One region of the Pigmentiphaga aceris genome, then DNA from elsewhere that is predicted to be linked to it. Evidence: predicted binding sites of a transcription regulator. Region 1 holds the regulator's gene; each other region holds the start of a gene.
What was found. The regulator FNR, encoded in region 1, switches genes on or off when oxygen is low (the NO sensors DNR and NnrR bind a similar motif). The targets are predictions, from matches to a motif close to TTGATNNNNATCAA.
Positions count from the first base shown of each region.

Region 2: the regulator FNR is predicted to act here: its motif matches at 3,598-3,611, upstream of azu (azurin).
Region 3: the regulator FNR is predicted to act here: its motif matches at 4,073-4,086, upstream of ubiM (5-demethoxyubiquinol-8 5-hydroxylase UbiM).

Region 1 covers NZ_CP043046.1:1,330,632-1,337,098, forward strand. The annotation lists gene FXN63_RS05575 (TonB-dependent siderophore receptor) at 1-999, shown strand, start outside; gene FXN63_RS05580 (PepSY-associated TM helix domain-containing protein) at 1,003-2,238, shown strand; gene FXN63_RS05585 (ribbon-helix-helix domain-containing protein) at 2,223-2,591, opposite strand; gene FXN63_RS05590 (DJ-1/PfpI family protein) at 2,663-3,244, opposite strand; gene fnr (fumarate/nitrate reduction transcriptional regulator Fnr) at 3,426-4,178, opposite strand; gene hemN (oxygen-independent coproporphyrinogen III oxidase) at 4,272-5,705, shown strand; gene FXN63_RS05605 (sulfite exporter TauE/SafE family protein) at 5,705-6,467, shown strand, end outside.
Region 2 covers NZ_CP043046.1:4,161,994-4,168,460, reverse strand. The annotation lists gene pgaB (poly-beta-1,6-N-acetyl-D-glucosamine N-deacetylase PgaB) at 1-818, opposite strand, end outside; gene pgaA (poly-beta-1,6 N-acetyl-D-glucosamine export porin PgaA) at 815-3,430, opposite strand; gene azu (azurin) at 3,825-4,220, shown strand; gene yccS (YccS family putative transporter) at 4,378-6,467, shown strand, end outside.
Region 3 covers NZ_CP043046.1:453,170-459,636, reverse strand. The annotation lists gene FXN63_RS01920 (UDP-N-acetylglucosamine 1-carboxyvinyltransferase) at 1-1,062, opposite strand, end outside; gene FXN63_RS01915 (gamma-glutamylcyclotransferase family protein) at 1,333-1,770, shown strand; gene FXN63_RS01910 (2-keto-4-pentenoate hydratase) at 1,834-2,625, opposite strand; gene FXN63_RS01905 (MarR family winged helix-turn-helix transcriptional regulator) at 2,794-3,261, shown strand; gene FXN63_RS01900 (organic hydroperoxide resistance protein) at 3,390-3,818, shown strand; gene ubiM (5-demethoxyubiquinol-8 5-hydroxylase UbiM) at 4,142-5,326, shown strand; gene FXN63_RS01890 (YitT family protein) at 5,402-6,049, opposite strand; gene FXN63_RS01885 (aldo/keto reductase) at 6,193-6,467, opposite strand, start outside.

The DNA.
Region 1 (6,467 bases):
GTGCTGGCCGGCATGGACTACACACGCTCGACCTATGACAGCGACCGGCTGCGTGGCAACTTGCCTGCCATCGACATCTACAACCCGGTCTATCAAAACGGCACGGTCACGGCCTTGCCGTGGCAACAGCGCCGCAACAAGGAAGCGCGCCTGGGCTTTTATCTGCAGGACCAGATCAAGATCGACGACAAGCTCGTGATTCTGGTGGGCGGCCGCCGCGATCAGGTCCGTGCTGAAAATCGGGCGTTGCATGCACCGTCCACCGACAGCAATGAAAAGGATTCGGCATTCACCGGTCGTGCCGGCGTGGTGTACTTGGCCGACAACGGCTTTGCACCCTATGCAAGCTTCAGCCAGTCGTTCGAACCCACGTCTGGCCGTGACCGCAATGAAACCCGCTTCGATCCCAGCCGGGGTCAGCAGGTCGAAGTCGGTGTGCGCTACCAGCCAAAGGAATCCGACACCTTGCTGAGCGCCAGCGTGTTCGACCTGACGCGCAAGAACGTACTAAGCCCGGACGCGGTAGACCCGACCTTCCTGGTGCAGACCGGCAAGGTGCGCTCACGCGGCGCGGAATTCGAAGCACGTGCACGCGTGACACGCGAACTGGATGTCATCGCCGCCTATACCTACACCGATGCCAAAGTGCGTGCCAGCAACGTGCCGGGCGAAGTCGGTGAACGCTTCAACACGCCGCGCCACATGGCGTCGCTGTGGGCCGATGTGAACCTGTCGTCGGCCGGATTGCCGGGCTGGCGCACCGGCATGGGCATCCGCTACGTGGCCGCACGACCCGACCGCCCCGCCAGCGGCTCGTTCGGCGGCCCGGGTTACACCTTGCTCGATGCCCGACTGGAATACGAAAACGGTCCGTGGAGCTATGCACTGAACATCAGCAACCTGACCGACAAGACCTACATTCCGTCCATTTGCTACAACAACGTGTGCGACTACGGCGAGCCGCGACGCATCATCGGGACCGTCAGCTACCGCTGGTAAATCGTGCGCGCACGACTTGTCCTGCTGCACCGATGGCTGGGTCTGGCCACGCTGGCATTTTTGATTCTGGCATCTGCCACCGGGTCGATACTGGCGTGGCATGACGAACTCGATGCCTGGGTTGCGCCGGAACTGCTGCGCACACCCGCCACATCAGTAGCATTGGCACCGATGGTGCCGGCCGTGCTGCGCGACATCGTGGTTGCCGCGTATCCGCAGGGGCGGGTGCTGGCCATCCCGCTTGCGCGGCATCCCGGCAAGACCGTGGCCTTTCCGGTCTGGCTGACCGACCCCGGGTCAGCATCGCCGGTGTTGCTGGAAGTGTTCATCGACCCGGCGACCGGCCTGATACAAGGTGACCGTCGCTGGGGTGACCCCACCGATGGGCTGAAAAATCTGCTGCCTGTGATCCACCGGCTGCACACCTCGTTATTGGCCGGCTCGACCGGTGAATGGGTGCTGGGCGTGGTGGCCTTGCTCTGGACGCTGGACTGTTTCATTGGCGCATTTCTGACCTTCCCCGCGCGGGCAGCAAAACGGCGCGCGGGTGGCCCGGCCAAGTCGTGGTTGGCGCGATGGCGCGCTGCGTGGGCATTGCGCGTCAGCAGCCGTGGCTACAAGCTGGGCTTCGATCTGCACCGGGCGTCCGGCCTGTGGTTGTGGGTGTTGCTGCTGGGCATGGCCTGGAGCAGTGTCGCCTTCAACCTGCCAGCGGTATACCGACCGGTGATGGGGGTCTGGTTGGATCAGCAGCCCGACCTTCGCCGCGCGCTCAGGCAGTCTGCGTCTGGATCAAAGACGAGCATGGACTGGGAGCAAGCCCTGACGCAAGGGCGTCGTCACATGGCGACCATGACGGAGGAAAAGCAGCTTGGGATCGTTGGCGAACATTGGCTGGCTTTCGATCCGCGCGCCAATCTCTATCGTTACACCGTGCGCAGCACGCAGGACATCCGCGACAAGACGGGTAGCACCCACGTGTTCTTCGATGCCGCAGACGGAAAGCTGCGCGGTGTTCAGTTACCCACCGGTGGCGTGGCGGGCGACACCGCGACCCTGTGGCTGACCAGCCTGCACATGGCGGCGCTATGGGGATGGCCGTTGCAATTGGCGGTGTCGATACTGGGGATCGTGGTCGTTGTCTTGAGCGTGACCGGGTGGATCATCTGGCGTCGAAAACGGCAGGCGCGCACCACGCGTCCGGTGCACGCTGCCCCTCGTGCTCAAGCTGCGCGGTGAGCCTCGGCAGCTTGCATTGCCTCTGCCGGTTCAACCGCGCCTGTGGACGCGATGGCCCGTCGCCAGACCTCGCGCCCATCCATGCTGGCATCGGCTTTCAATGCCATGTACCGCAGGCAGCTGACCCGCAGGAACGACGTGAAATTGGTGGTCTCGCCGCGGAACGCGTAGACCTCTTCAAACAGCTTGGCGATCAGCTGGTTGGTGGTCATGCCGTTCTCATTGGCCAGCTCGGTGAGCGTCTGCCAGAACAGGTTTTCCAGCTTGATGCTGGTGACCGCCTTCATGATGCGGATCGAACGCGTGCGCGATTCGTAAAGAATCGGGTCGGTGTGCGAGTAGATGCTGCACATGGGAAGCCATCTCCTTGAGCGTCACACCCGCCGCCGGAACAGTCCGGCGGCGCGGCGGCGCACGCTGAGTTTTACAGCGTGATCTTGGTGCCCAGCAAGGCCAGGAATTGTCCGATCCATGCCGGGTGTGCCGGCCATGCGGGCGCGGTCACCAGGTTGCCGTCGGTGTAGGCACCGTCGATCGGCACGTCAACGAATTCACCGCCCGACAGACGCACTTCCGGCGCGCAAGCCGGGTAGGCCGAGCTTTTGCGACCCTTCAGCACGCCGGCTGCGGCCAGCAGTTGCGGGCCGTGGCAGACGGCTGCGATGGGCTTGTTGGCATCGGCAAAGTGTTTGACGATTTCCAGCACGCGCGGGTTCAGGCGAATGTACTCGGGGGCGCGGCCGCCCGGGATCAGCAGCGCGTCATACGAAGCCGGATCGACATCGGCGAAGCTGGCATTGAGCGTGAAGTTGTGGCCGCGCTTTTCGCTGTAGGTCTGGTCGCCTTCGAAGTCGTGGATGGCGGTGCGGATCTGATCGCCCTTGGCCTTTTCCGGGGCCACGACATCGCACTGGTGGCCTACGGCGGCGAGCGCCTGGAACGGGACCATCAGTTCGTAGTCTTCGACGTAATCGCCGGCCAGGAAAAGAATGCGTTTGGCTGCCATGTCCAATCTCCAGAATGCGCCCGCTTGAGGCGGACGTCAGGGTGGAGGCGCAAGAGCCTGCGCCTCGGGGGCGTGTCCCCCCGGCAGGAAGTATCCGCCCGCTGTGGGGGCGGGCGGGTAGCACCGGGGTGCTACATGCGCATGCAGACGGCTAGTGTTTTCCGCAATGCAAACCGCTGGCTCAAGCGTGCGTGCCGACCATCTGGCGCAACTTCTCTGGCTGCTCGATACGGATGTGGCGCTGGTTCACCGAGATCAGTCCTTCCTCGGCAAACTTCGAGAAGGTGCGGCTGACGGTCTCAAGCTTGAGGCCCAGATAGCTGCCGATTTCTTCGCGTGTCATGCGCAGCACCAGTTCGCTGCCCGAGAATCCGCGTGCCCGCATGCGGGTCACCAGGTTGAGCAGGAAAGCGGCCAGACGTTCCTCGGCGCGCATGCTGCCCAGCAGCAGCATCACGCCGTGGTCGCGCACGATTTCGCGGCTCATCAGGCGGTGGAAGTGCTGTTGCAGGGTGGTGCACTCGCGCGACAGCTCTTCAAGGCGGTCGTACGGAATCACGCAGACTTCGGAATCTTCCAGCGCCATCGCGTCGCAGGCGTGTTGTTCACCGCCCATGCCGTCGAGGCCGACGATTTCGCCGGAGATATGGAAACCCGTCACCTGATCACGGCCATCGGCCGTGTTGATGCGTGTTTTGAAGGTGCCGGAGCGAATGGCATAGATCGCGCCGAACTTGTCGCCGTTGCTGAACAGAGGTTTGCCGCGCGGCACGCGTTTGCGATTGGCGATCAGGCGATCGAGGACATCGAGTTCGTCCTCGCGCAAACGGACCGGCATGCAAAGCTCGCGCAGATTGCATTTGGAACAACTGACCTGGACTTCTTTCAAAGCGGGCGGGTCGTGACGCAGGGGTGACGTGGTGGCATCTGACATGTGTTCTCCTGACGCAAGTGTACGGTGTAACGACCTGCAAGCGGGTTGACCTGGATCAAATCACACCTGTAGCCAGTGGGGCAAAGTTGCTGCATGGAACCGATCAGCAATCCCGATCCCACCCGCCAGACGTCCGCGCATCGGGGCGCGGGATTCGTCCCCGACACCGCGCTGCTGGCGCGGCTTGACGCCCCTGGCCCTCGCTATACATCCTACCCCACGGCCGATCGCTTCACGGAAGCCCACGATCTGGACGCCCACCGCCACGCGCTCGCCGTGCGCGGCATCGGTGGTCTTGCCCGGCCGCTGTCGCTGTACGTGCATGTGCCGTTCTGTGAGTCGATCTGCTATTACTGCGCCTGCAACAAGGTTGTCACACGCGACAAGACCAAGGCACGCCGTTACCTGGCCGCCTTGTTCCGCGAGGCCGAACTGACGCGCCAGGCCATGTCGCACACCTCGCCAGTCACCCAGCTGCATCTGGGGGGCGGCACGCCGACTTTTCTGGACGACGATCAGCTTCAGTCGCTGGTCTACAAGCTTGAAAGCCTGCTCCCGTTCGCCGCAAATGCCGAACGTTCGATCGAGGTCGATCCGCGTACGGTCGATGCTGAACGCCTGCATGCGCTGCGCCGCATGGGCTTCAATCGCCTGAGTTTCGGCATTCAGGATTTCGACCGCGATGTGCAGGCAGCGGTGCACCGTGTGCAGTCCGAAGATGAGGTATTCAGCCTGATGGCAGCGGCGCGTGCCGAAGGCTTCGAGTCGATCAACGTAGACCTGATCTACGGTCTGCCCAAGCAGACCCCCGACTCGTTCGTTCGCACGCTGGACACGCTTGCCCGGCTGGCACCCGATCGTGTGGCGGTCTATGCCTACGCGCACCTGCCGGATCGCTTCAAGCCGCAGCGCCGCATTCATGATTACGATCTGCCCAGCGCCAGTGCACGGGTCGCCATGTTGCACAGCGCGATCACCCGTCTGGGCGATGCGGGTTGGGATTACATCGGCATGGACCACTTTGCACGCCCCGATGACGCGCTGGCGATTGCCAAGCGGCAGGGTCGCATGCACCGCAACTTCCAGGGTTACACCACGCAGCCGGACTGTGACCTGATTGCGCTGGGCGTGTCGGCCATCAGCCGCGTGGGCGCCACCTATGCGCAGAATGTGCGCACGCTGGACGAGTATTACGACGCCATCGAAGGCGGCCGCCTGCCGGTGTTCCGTGGCCATGCCATGAGCGCGGACGACCTGCTGCGCCACGCCGTCATCATGGCAATCATGTGCCAGGGCGTGCTGAATTTCGAGGTCATGGACATCTCGTATCTGATCGACTCGCGCCGGCATTTCGCCGAAGAGCTGGCGATGATGGATACCTTCGTGTCCCAGGGTCTGGTCGAAATCGATGAGGAAGGTTTGCGTGTCACGGAAGCCGGCTGGTTCCTGGTGCGCGCGATTGCGCGGGTGTTCGACCGCTATGCACAACGTGCCAGCGCACAGGTGCAATTTTCGCGGATCTTGTAATGCTTAACCTGTCGGTGGTGACGGCGACTGCCTTGCTCGGACTGGCCGGCGGTGTCCACTGTGTCGCCATGTGCGGCCCGGCTTCCGTGGCGATAGCGCGTACGCCTGCCGACGCTGCCTGGTTTCACCTGGGGCGTTTCCTCGGGTATGGGGTATTGGGCGGGCTGGCTTCGGCTGGTGCGGTGGGCATGGCGCATGTGGCCGGCGCGGCCGCGTGGCTGCATCCGATCTGGTTGCTTAGCCATGTGTTGCTGGCCATGCTGGGTGGCTGGATGTTGCTTACCGGTCGTCATCCACGCTGGGTACAGGAAGGCTTGCTGCGCGCGGCGCGCAGCGTGTTGAGGGCCAGCAGTGGGCCAGCGTACGCCGGCAGCGGTGTTACGCAGCGCGTGATGACGCCGGCTGCCGCCGGCGCTGGCATGGGGCAAACAGTGGAAGTGCGTGTCCCGGTGGCGGGCATTGGCCGAAACACCAGCCCGGGCAAGGCTCCCACACGCTCTACTTTCCTGATTGGCATTGCATGGGCGCTGTGGCCCTGTGGCATTCTGTATTCGGCGATTGCCATTGCCTGGCTGACGCAGGACGTGCTTACCGGCACGGTAGCCATGATGGCGTTTGCTGCTGGCTCTGGCGTACAGCTATGGCTGGGTCAACGCGGATTGATGGCCTTGATGCGAGCAGGCAAGGAATCGCTTGGCATCCGTCTGGCCGGCGCACTGACTTTCAGCTTTGCACTGGCATTGATCGTGTGGGTTGCCATGG
Region 2 (6,467 bases), 2.8 Mb from region 1:
GCCACGCGGTTGTAGGCACCGTAGGGCCAGACCATGGCGCGCACTTTCGTACCCGTGCGGTCTTGAATCAGTGCACGGCTGCGACGCAGGTCGGTTTCAATCCGTGCCTGGTACAGCTTTTCGTCTTCGTAAGTGCCATCGCGGTAGACGCGCGTAACGGCAGCCGGTTGCAGATTGCCTTGCGGATTGCCGGGCAAGCCGGTGTGCAGACTGTCGCTGTGGCTGGCGAATTCAACCAAGCCCGATGCGGCCATTTCGCGGGCTTGCGCCCAGGTCATGAAGTTCTCGCGCGGTGGCGGCACCAGGCCACCGTAGCCCTTCACCGGTTGCCCTGCGGGAGACTCCATCCAGTCGGTCACCAAGGCGATCAGCGCGGGGTATTGGAAGCGCTTCAGCAGCGGGAAGACCTTGGTGTAGAAGCTTACGTAGCCATCATCGAAGGTCAGCAAAATGGCGCGCGGCGGCAAGGGCTTGCCGCCAGCACGGGCGTCCACGATCTGCTGCACGCTGATCGGGTGATAGTCAGCCGACTGCAACCAGGCGAACCAGTCCGCCAGCGTCTTTTCATCCAGGGCGGTAGGTTCTGGCGATGTTTCGAAGCTGTTCAGCACGTTGGTGCGAATGTCGTGCAGCGCGACCACGCGGAAGGTCTGGCCATCCTCTGGATCAGGCGGCGGCAGACGCTGCGCGTTGGCGGTCAGCGGACTCAGGGCAAGAGGAATCAACACAAATGCCAGCAGCGCTGCAAAGACACCGTGGCGAGAAAATCGTGATGCGATTCGGCGCGCACTCGCGCGGATCAGACAGGAATTCATCATTGCAGCGGCACCGAGATCGTAAGGAAGACTTCGCGGCTACGTTCGCTGCGTCCATCGTAGGGGTGGCTGGAAATACCCAGGCCGTAGCTCAGTTGCAGGGCATCGCCGATATCCCATTGGTGTTGATATCGGACTGACCACAAGGCACCACTGCCAAACCCTGCCTGGTTGTATCGGCCGGTGCCGGCCTGTACGACTTGGTAGAAGCGGCGGTCATCGCGTTTCCAGGTCAGGTACTGGGCGCGCAGGCCAAGTTCCACCGCACGTTCGCGCGAGGGGCTGAAGTAGGGAACATCCTGGCGGTCCGCACCGGCGACTTCTGCGCCCAACGTGCTTTCCAGCTGGAAGCGCGGGCCGGTGATCAGGCGTTCGCGCCAGCTCAGGCCAACGGCATCGCGCTGGTTGCCATCGCTGTAATCCATGCGTTGCACACGACCGGTGAAGCTGCGCGACTCATTGACCACGTAGGTGGCCGCCGCCGCTGCCGAGTGCGCACCGATGTCGGCACGGCGGGCGCGCCACGGTGTCTCGGGGCTGTTGGTGTCGATTTCTGCGGCGAAGCGCCATGCGTCGCTGGCCCGGTAATTCAGGCCAAGCGCCAGGCCGGTTCGGTACGGGCCTTGATTGGCATGATGTATTTCGCCACTGGCACCCCAGCGTCCTTCAGTCCATTGCAGGCCCAGACCGCTGCGCGCAAGGCGCGAGCTGCCTTGGTCCACATCTGCCTGCGCAAAGATCTGGTGATAGAACACGCGCCATTGGTCGTCGATCAAAGGCGAGCTAAGCGTGGTGTCAGTGCGCCAGTCACGATTCGACAGCGCACCGCCGCCCCAGGACGCACCGGCTTCGATGTCGAGCCGGGCAGCCTGGCGGCCGTCGCGCATGCGTACGGCGTTGCGCACCGCGATCGACTCGGGTGCTTCCTGTTCCAGCGCGTCGGTCAATTCGCGGCCGGCACGGTGTTGGTTGGCGTCCATCAACGCAGTGGCATAGCCAGCGCGCACACTTACGTCGTCAGGCGAATCGGTCAGCAGTTCTTCATAGAGTGCGAGCGCGGCATCCGGGTGTTCGCGCAGGCGCTGCGTCTGGGCCTGACCGTCTCGGAAGCCAGAATGCATGGGGGCCAAGCCGGACAGAATGCCGAAGCTGCGTTCTGCGACGGCAGGGCGGTCGGTATAGAGCTGTTCCAGTGCCCGCAGGTTGCGAACCGCGCCATATTGCGGATTGGCGCGGCCGCGTTCAGGCGAGCGGCGCAGCAACGGAGGCGTGGCGGTTTCCAGCTGCGTCAGCAAGGCGTCGGCTTGCTCGAACTGGGCGGTATCCAGGTAGGCGTAGACCAGGCCCACATGGGTGTCGCTGGGCGTGGGAATGGCGCTGCCACCGTCGCGCAGCGCGGCCTCGTACAGCGGAACCGCCAAATCCGAGCGGCGTTGCTGTTGATAAGCACCCGCGGCAGCCGACAGCGCGTAATAGGGCGGGTTCACGCCATCGGCGCGAAGGGCTTCATATTCGGCAATCACGGCGGGGAAACGGCCGCGTTCCAGCCAGGCCAGCATCCGGTCATAACGAAGCTGCAACGACAGATCGCGCCAGGCGCGGGCAGATTCTTCGTCCGCCGCCGCACGGGCTTGCGCTTCGGCCGTGTTGGCTTCCTGAATCGCCGGTTCGAATCCGGCCAGCACCTCGTCCATTCTCACAAACCGGGCCGGGCCATGACCGACTGCCTGATCGCGCTCGGCAATCGCCCAGCGCAGGCTGCGGCCAAGCGCCTGTTGCTGCATGCTGGCGCGTTCAAGCGGGGTGAACATGTCAGGGGAGGCGGCCTGTGCCTCTTTCCATGCGGCAGTCGGCGCATCGACCTGACCCAGCAGGAAGGTACCTTCGCGGCGCGCATAACGGTGGCCGGGATCGATGGCGTTCAGATCGGTGTAGTTACCCAGCGCCTCCAGCGGGCGCTCACGGGCTTCGTTCAATGCACCGCGCGCTTCCAGCAGCGCAACGCGTTGTTCCAGATCGCTGCCGGCAGACCTGGCCGCCAGCACGTTCAAGACAGTCTCTGCGCGGTCGAACTCGCCGGTATCGGTCAGCCACAGGGCTTCCAGCACACGTGGCCGCCATGCTTCGGGCTGGCGGCTGCGCAATTGCGCAACGGCCTCGCCTTGCAGCGCGTGATCGGGGATCGACCGGGCTGCCTGAAAAACGAATTCCAGGGCGTAATCGGGCAAGCCTGCAATGCCGCCATCGGCGCGGGCGTATCGCACCGCCGACGCAGCGTCGCCCGCACGCATCGCAAACACGATGGTGTCTGCGCGAACGCGTTGGCGTACTGCCGGTGCCAGGGGCTGCGCGGCCCAGGCGTTCAGTTGGTCGACTGCTTGACTGGGGCTGGTGGAGCCGTCGCGCACTGCACCTACCAGGGCATCGTGGCGCGTTGCGTCGTAAGGGCTGGCCGTGGCGGCGCGCGGCGCACCGGCGGTGTCCGCCGATTGCGCATTTCCTGCCAGAGGGATTGCCAAGCCGGCTTGAGCAACGAGCGCGGCGGCAATCAACTGTCGCAGCGTAGGGTAGGCGCGGAGGCTGCGCGCGCCTGTGGGTGGGCTGCGTGTTGGCAAGGGAAAGGATTCCAGTCGAATCATTTGTATGGATGGGTTCACTGTAGGGGGCCATCTGTTAAGGATGAGATACCCCAACGTAAAAGGCGGTAACTTATGAGTAGTTTGGTGTGCTTGTGCCAAAAGCCCTATGTGAATGTTTGGATATTTGGTTTTGTGCGCGCGGCTTGATCCGGATCAAATCCCTGCTTGCTCATACGGAAACTCGGCCGTAACAGAGGCATATCATCTGTAAGCGGCATCTTTCCAGGCCGGGCCATGCGCACCGCCGGACGCCGCCGCAAGCCGTGCAGCCCCACGCGACGCGGTTTGTCGGTTACTCAAGCTGGAGATTCACGTGATTGCTAAGAAAATCTTGTTGGCCTTGGCCGCCTTTGCCGTTGCCGGCCCCGTAATGGCCGCCGACTGCTCGGTAGACATCGAAGGCAACGACGCCATGCAGTTCAACAAGAAAGTCATCGAAGTTAGCAAGAGCTGCAAAGAATTCACGGTCAAGCTGAAGCACTCGGGCAAGATGCCCAAGACCGCCATGGGCCATAACTGGGTGTTGAGCAAGGCCGCCGACGTGAACGCCATCGGCACCGACGGCATTCCGGCCGGCATTGCCGCCAACTACGTCAAGGCAGGCGACACCCGTGTCATCGCTCACACCAAAGTGATTGGCGGCGGCGAGACGGATTCCGTCACTTTCCCGATCAGCGCCTTGAAGGACGGCGAGGCCTATGCCTTCTTCTGCTCCTTCCCCGGCCACTGGGGCGTGATGAAGGGCGAATTGAAGTTGGTGAACTGAACGGATTGAGCTGAAAGGGCTGAACCGAAGCCCGCGAAGTCACCGCAAGACCACGAACGGGTGGGGGGCGTTGAAAAACCCCCACAGTTCGCGCGACCACAATATGGCCGGCATGCGATAGTGTTGCCTCGTCGCACCCCCCCGCTCGGCCCTTCTCATGCGTTTTCCCGCTTTTGTCGATTCTTTGCGCCGTCTCTGGGCGCTGGACACCTTCGTCTACAGCCTGCGCGTCTTCATTGCGCTGGGCAGCGTCATGGCCGTGTGCTGGGCGACCGGCAACGTGGCACTGGCCGCGCCGATCTTCCTGGGCACCATCGCCTGCGCCATCTCCGAAACGGACGACAGCTGGCAAGGACGGCTGCGCGCCCTGGCGGTTACGCTGGTGTGTTTTGCCGCCGCCGCGTTCGCAGTAGAAGCGCTGTTCCCGTTCCCGATACTGTTCGGCATTGGCCTGGCGCTGGCGGCATTCGGCCTGACCATGCTGGGCGCGGTCGGTGACCGATATCGCGCCATCGCCTACGGCACGCTGATCCTGTCGATCTACACCACCATCGGCATGGACCAGCACGCGCAGGCCACCGGCACCTTCTGGCGCGAACCGGTGCTGTTGCTGATCGGTGCCGCCTGGTATGGCCTGCTGTCGGTATTGTGGGCAGCGCTTTTCCGCCATCAGCCCGTGCAACAGAATCTGGCGCGCGTGTTTGAAACCCTGGGCGACTACCTTCGCCTGAAAGCCGCGCTGTTCGAACCGGTGCGCGACAACGACATCGAAGCCAAGCGCGTGGTGCTTGCGCAGAAGAACGGCCAACTGGTGCAGGCGCTGAACATCGCCAAGGAAAGTATCTTCAGCCGCATGGGCACGCGGCCCGATCCGAAGATCAAGCGCTATCTGAAGCTGTACTTCATTGCGCAAGACGTACACGAACGGGCCAGCTCGTCTCACTACCCGTATCACACGCTTGCCGACGTGTTCTTCCACAGCGACGTGCTGTTCCGTTGCCAGCGCCTGCTGCAACTGCAAGGCCGCGCCTGCCGCCGCCTGGCGCGCAGCATCCAGCTGCGCCAGCCCTACGAAAAAGGCCCGGATACCGCTCAGGCGATCGAAGACCTGCGCAATTCCCTGGAGTTCCTGCGGGCCCAGGACCGACCCGAATGGTTCCGCCTGCTGCGTTCGCTGGGCGCGCTGGGCGGCAACCTGACCCGCCTGGACGCCCGCCTGGCCAGCGCCAGCGCAGCCGACCTGGGCGTAGAGGGCGAAGACAGCAGCCTGTTCGACCGCTCGCCGCGCTCTTTGCGCGATGCCTTCGACCGCATCCGCCTGCAATTGACGCCCTCGTCGCCGCTGTTCCGCCATGCGCTGCGCCTGTCGCTGGCGCTGACGGCTGGCTACGTCGTGCTGCACCTGATCCACGCGCGACAGGGTTACTGGATCGTGCTGACCACGCTGTTCGTCTGCCAGCCCAACTACGGGGCCACGCTTACGCGGGTGGGGCAGCGCATGCTGGGCACCGCCTTCGGCCTGTTGATGGGCTGGGCATTTTTGACGCTATTCCCCGACCTGTTGATGCAGTCTGCGATTGCCGTGATGGCCGGCGTGGTGTTCTTCTCTACCCGCACCAAGCGCTACCTGGTGGCGACTGCCGCGATCACCTTGTTGGTGTTGATGAGTTTCAACCAGATCGGCAACAGCTACGACCTGATCGTGCCGCGCATGGTCGACACCTTCATCGGCGCGCTGATCGCCGGCATTGCCGTGATCACCATCCTGCCCGACTGGCAGGGCCGCAAGCTGGGCAAAGTCGCGGCCGCCGCGCTGGCCAGCAACCGCCGCTACCTGCAGCAGATTCTGTCCCAATACGACACCGGCGCGCGCGACGACCTGGCCTACCGCCTGGCGCGTCGAGACGCCCACAACTCCGACGCTGCCTTGTCGACCGCTGTGTCCAACATGCTGAAAGAACCCGGCCACGTGCGCCGCGACACCGACAGCGCCTTGCGCTTTCTGGTGGTGTCGCACACCTTGCTGGGTTATCTGTCGGCGCTGGGTGCGCACCGCGATGCGCTGTCCGAGGATTCGCGCGATGAACTGATCAGCAAAACGGTGGTGCAGGTGGGCAACCGGATGGACTTGATCATCCGCAGCCTGGCCCTTGGCGACCCCCTGCCGCCGGTAGACCCCACCGAGCAGGAACTGGCCGACGAACTGGACAAGGCATCTGACGACACCGATGATGCCCACCGCCTGGT
Region 3 (6,467 bases), 880 kb from region 1:
GCCGAATTTCGACAGTTCGCCCGACCAGCCCAGTGCGCCGTCGTAGACCTTGTTCCAGAACAGCGCGCTGCCCTGGGCCTGCACGCCGAGTGCGATGAAGATCGGCAGCAGGTCGACCGGGAAGTATGGCCAGGGGGCGGCTTCGACTTTGGTCAGGGTGTTGGCGGTGAAGGGTTGGCGCACTTTCAGCGGGCCGTCGCGGTGGGCGGTGCTCCAGCCGTCGCGGTGTTCGATCTCGATGCCGAATTTCTGGAAGGTGCGGTCGATCAGCGGGAATTGCGTGGGCGCGGTGTTCTTGACGCGGATTTCGCCGTCGGTGATGGCACCGAGCGCCAGGAAGGTGGTGATTTCGTGGAAATCTTCTTCGAAGTGGAATTCACCGCCACCCAGTTGCGCCCCACCCTGCACGGTCACGCGCGAGGTGCCCACGCCCTGGATCGGCACGCCCAGCATCATCATGAAGCGGCAGAATTCCTGCACGTGCGGTTCACATGCAGCATTGGTCAGGGTGGACACGCCGTTGGCCGATGCGGCGGCCAGCACGAAGTTTTCCGTGGTGGTGACCGACGCGTAATCCAGCCAGTGGTCGTTGGCCTGCAAGGTGGCCTCAGTGCGAATGATCAGCGAACCTGCGGTGCGTTCCACCACGCCGCCGAAGCGACGGAACACTTCCACGTGCGGATCGATTTCGCGCACACCCAGCGTGCAGCCTTTCACGTCGTCTTCCAGGCGCGCCACGCCAAAGCGGGCCAGCAGCGGCGGCACCAGCATGATGGACGAACGCATTTCTTCCGGCAGGCGGTGCACCAGGGGGTCGAATTTGGTGTGCTGATGATGCAGGTCCAGCGTGCCGGCCTTGAAGTCGACCGCCACCTGACTGCCCAGCAGACGGAAAATATCCAGGATCTTTTTCACGTCCGTGATCTCGGGCACGTTGTGCAACCTGATCGGCTTGTCGCTCAGCAAGGTGGCGCACAGCACCGGCAACACGGCGTTCTTGTTGGCGGACGGCAGAATCTGGCCGCGCAGGGGGCGACCACCGTGAACGATAAGATGGGACATGCAAAATGACCGGAAATTGAAGCAGGCGGGCATGATGCCACGTGCCACTTCAAGTTGCCGGATGCGGTGCCTGCCCGGACGCCCGCGTAGCGCTTGGTCTTGCAGCACTTACCCGCCGCAGAGCCAGCAGGAATGCGGCTTGCGGGGGATGAAACCCGATGTAACGCCGGTATTTCGCTACCGGCAAGTCTCTTGGCCGCACAGATTGGCCCTGTCGGCATTGTGGCTAGAATGAAAAGTCATCCATCCCGGGCCACGCTGCACTCAACCATGCGCCATCATGTTTTTGCCTACGGCACCCTGCGTTCCGGCGAAGCCAACGACTTGGCCGTGCACGCGGAATCTCGCGGGCTGCCACCGCCGCGCACACTGGGTCAGGCCCGGGTCCCCGGTCGGCTGGTCGATTTTGGTGGCTGGCCCGGTCTGATCGATGACGGCACCCTGCCCGGGGTGCTGGGCGAGGTGTTCGATGTGGACGCCAGCCTGCTGCCCTTGATGGACGAGATCGAAGAGCATGTGCCGGGGGTGGATGGTTGTTTTGTCCGTCGCAGCATTGCCTTGCAGCTGGATGGCCTGGCGGTCCAGGCGCATTACTACCCGATCGACACGCGTTTTCTGGGGGATGCAGTGGCCATCGACCACAACGACTGGATTGCGTATCGGCAGGCGCGCGACAAGGCTGCGCTGGACGCGGCGGGTATTGAGTAAAGCGTTGGTGCGCAGGTGATGGTCGATGACTCCAGATCACCGCATCGACCCCACCCACTGCTGTCAGGCGAAGCGCACCGAAATCCGCCCAAGTTCCCCGAAGGCAGCTTTCACTTCATCACCCGGCGATACAGGAATCGGCTTCACGCAGGTGCCCGTGGTCACTACCTGCCCGGCTTCCAGCGGAATGCCCAGCGACGACAACTCGTTGGCCAGCCAGACCAGCGCAATCACCGGGTCACCCAATACGTTTTCGCCTTTGCCGATGTGCCGATGGCCGTCGTTCACCACGGCTTCGACTGTGAAATTCACCAGGTCCAGGCCGCGCCAGCTGGCTTGCGTGGGCGCGCCCAGCAGAAAGTCGTGCGCGCAGGCATTGTCGGCGGCCAGCTGCGCCACACCAACTTTCTCGAAAGCTTCATAACGCGAATCTGGCACTTCGATGGCGGGATGCAGGCTGGCGACAGCTTCCAGCACTTGCCCACGGGTGTAAGCCGCTACACGTGGCAGCAGCGTGCGCCCCATCCTGAAGGCAAACTCGCATTCGGCGACCCGCATCAGGTTGTTGGCCAGTGACAGCGTGGCCCCGTCCGGGTGCACGCGTTCGGCCAGAATGCGGCCGGCAAGCGGGCCGTCCACACCGATGTGCGCCTGGCCTGCGGTACTGGTGGCGGCGATTTTCCAGCCAAAGATCGGGCTGGCACTGCGCGCATCCAGCAGCGCTTGAATGGCATAGCCGTCTTTGCGGCTGGTGGGGCGCAGGGCGTCGGACAAGCCAGTGCTCAAACGGCCACCGCTTTGCCAAGTGGTCCAGAGCAGGTCGGACGCTTGGCGGAAAGTCGTGGAATCGGTCATCAATCTCTCTCGTGATTACCCAATGGGTACTGTAAGCGAGCAGCAAGCCATGCACCCGGCGAGGCATGCGGACAATCCCGCGCTGCGGCACACCTCGTCACAATCCCTTGAACAGATAAATTTAAAAATCGCTTGCAATCAAATAGCGCACTATTTAATATCCTTCCCATGACGACGAAACGCCCTTCCCCCGGTAGCCGCGACAGCGACACGCCCCGACTCGATCAGCAGCTGTGCTTCACGCTGTATTCGACTTCGCTGGCGATGAACAAGCTGTACCGCAAGCTGCTTGGCCCGCTGGACATCACCTACCCGCAATACTTGGTGTTGATGGTGCTGTGGGAGCGCGACAGCATGACGGTGTCGGAAATCGGCGAACGTCTGTTCCTGGACTCCGCCACGCTTACCCCGTTGTTGAAGCGCATGGAATCGTCGGGTCTGCTCAGCCGGGCACGCGCCGCATCCGACGAACGTCAGGTCATTGTGACGCTGACCGACGCCGGCAGCGCATTGCGTGAACAGGCCAAGGCCATGCCGGAAGCCGTGATGTGCGCGTCGTCTTGCAGTCCTGAAGAACTGACGCAGATGAAAGATCAGCTGGACCGCCTGCGTACGCAGCTGGCGGAAAACATGTAAACGGCAGAGAAGCATCCGAACCCGCATCTCTCTGTCATTAAAGTAGTGCACGATTAGATAGCAAGCAACTAAACGTGTATTCTCGTTTTCTTATCGCCCCGTTGTACCCACCTCCAAGGAGTTTTTCCATGTCGATCGAAAAAGTGCTGTACCGCGCAACTGCTCAAGCAACCGGTGGCCGCGAAGGCCGTGCCGTCTCGTCGGACAAGGTGTTGGATGTCAAGCTCACCACCCCGCGTGAACTCGGCGGTGCCGGCAACGAAGGCACGAACCCGGAACAGCTGTTCGCGGCAGGTTATTCGGCTTGCTTCCTGGGCGCGCTGAAGTTCGTCGCCTCGAAAGAAAAAGTCGCCCTGCCGGCTGACGTCAGCGTCGAAGGCACCGTTGGCATCGGCCAGATCCCGACCGGTTTCGGCATCGAAGCCGCGCTCACGATCTCGCTGCCCGGCCTGGAAAAGAGCGTTGCCGACGACCTGGTGCAGAAAGCGCACATCGTCTGCCCATACTCGAACGCCACGCGCGGCAACATCGACGTCACGCTGAACGTGGTGGTGTAAGGCGTTTCAGGCACTAGGTAGTACGCAGGTGCAATAAGCAAGTAGCAGGTCAGGCCCCAGGTTCGGTGGCCCGGCCGCGACGCTCCCCTCCGAGGCGTTGCGGTCGGTCACGGTGAGCTTCGCGCGGCCGACTTGCAGCACGACCCGTCGGGGCGGCCAGAGATGGCCGCCCCGACGGGCGTCTGGCGACAGCATTGTCCGGTCACGATGCAAGGGCCTGGACGTCACCGCGACGCCCGAACGCCCCTGCTGCCATGACGGGGATCAAGCCTCGCGGCAAGCGGCGCGGGTAGACTCCTCCGATTGACTCGGAGGAATTGCGCATGAACGTGGATGTCGCCATTGTCGGTGCCGGCCCGACCGGCTTGTGCCTGGCCCGCTCGCTGGCGAACAGCGGTCTGTCGCTGTTGTTGATCGACAAGCAGCCGCATGACGCGATTGCCGACCCGGCCTTCGACGGCCGCGAGATTGCGCTCACCCACGCGTCGCAAGACATTCTGGCCCGTCTGGGCATCTGGCAACGCATCGACGCCGACGAGATTTCACCGCTGCGCCATGCGCAGGTGATGAACGGTTCCAATCTGCCGGGCATGAAGATCGTGCCGGTGGGCAGCGATCCCACCCTGGGCGCGCTGGTGCCGAATCATTTGATCCGCCGCGCGGCCTACGCCGCCATCCAGGACCAGCCCGGCGTTGCGCTTCGCACGGGCGTGGGCCTGTCTTCGCTGCGTGTGGAGAACAGTGGCGTCACGTTGGCCTTGTCCGATGGCGAACGTGTGGATGCCCGCCTGATCATCGCTGCCGACAGCCGTTTTTCGGAAACCCGCCGCATGCTGGGCATCGGCGCGCAGATGCGCGACTTCGGCAAAAGCATGATGGTGTGCCGCATGGCACACGAGCTGCCGCATGAACACACAGCGTGGGAATGGTTCGACTACGGTCAGACGCTGGCGTTGCTGCCGCTGAACGGCAATCGGTCGTCAGTGGTGTTGACGCTGCCGCCGCGTGACATGCAGCAGGTCATGCAATTGGAAGACGGCGATTTCGAGCGCGAGATTCAGCGTCGTTTCCAGGGCCGGTTAGGTGGCATGAAGGTGGCCGGCACCCGGCATGTGTATCCGCTGGTGGGCACCTACGCCCAGCGCATGGTGGGGCCACGCGCCGCGCTGATTGGGGATGCGGCAGTAGGCATGCACCCGGTGACCGCGCACGGTTTCAACTTCGGGCTGCAAAGCCAGCAACGCCTGGCCGATGCGCTGCTGAATGCGGTTCGACTGGGAGCCGACATTGCCGACCCCGGTTTGCTGAAACGTTATGAACGCGGCCATCGCCTGGCCACGCATCCGCTGTACTTGGCGACCAATCTGGTGGCCTCGCTGTATACCGATGACAGCCCACCGGCGCGTCTGTTGCGCGCGGCGGCATTGCAGGTGGCGGATCGCTTGGCACCGTTCAAGCGCGCGCTGGCGGCGCAGTTGAGCCATACGGTGACAAGCGGCGGGCGTTGAGTTCAGTGGCTGTGTGCGATGGCAGGCGGCTGTTGAGCAGCCTCGCCAACAAGACCATCACACGCCCTGCCCCACTCAAATCCCCATGTAGCGACCCGGCTTGTGGTTCATCGCGATCACCAGATTCAGCGCCACGGCACCGATGATCGATGCCAGTATCGCCATTGGGCTTACCACGAACAGCGCCGCAAACACCACGCAGATGTCCACGCACATCTGCAGCTTGCCGGCGGGGAAACCGAACTTGTCCTGCACATACAGCGCCACGATGTTCACGCCGCCCAGGCTGGCACGATGGCGGAACAGCACGATCGAACCCGTGCCGATCAGCAGGCCCCCGAAGATGGCGGTGTAGAAAGGCTCAGCACCGTTGAACTGCACAAACTTCGGATGCACCAAGGAAAACGCCGACACCAGCGCCACCGAGCAGAAGGTACGCAGCGCAAAATTCCAACCCATGCGTATCACCGCAAACGCGTAGAACGGCAGGTTGATCAGGAAGAATCCCACCCCGAACGGCAGCCCCGTGGCGTAGTGCAGCAGGAAGGCCATGCCTGCCGTGCTGCCCGTGACCAGTCCGGCCTGGCCGTACAAGGTGATGCCGAAGGACACGAACAGCGTGCCGATGACGATGGCAAACAGGTCTTCACGACGGCTGTGGCTGATCGACGGGGCGCGACGCCCGGCCTGCAAGGGGGCGGCGGCAGAGGCAGAAGAGGTCAAGGGGAGTTTCCGGTAGCGCGTCATGGGGACGCCAAAGTGGAACACATCAGGGCACGATTTGCGCGGGAAAACCCTTAGCAAGCTGACAGTAGAACAACAAACCCGCCTTCCCGACAAGCATCCGCCTGCTTCCCCTGCATCACCTAGGTACGCCCAGCCTCGAAATCGCGCGGATACCGTGGTGCGGGACGCGACAGGTCGCTCAAGGTGCGACGCGCCGTGGCCGGCAAGCGCCACCCCACTGCATGCAGATTGGCGCGCACCTGATCTGCGGTGCGCGCGCCGATGATCACGCTGGGTACCAGCGGATTGTCCAGCAGCCAGCGCAACGCGATTGGCGCGGGCGAATGACCCAGTTCGCCGGCCAGATCCATCAGCGCGGCAACGATCTGGTCACGCTCGGGAGTCAGGTAGTTCG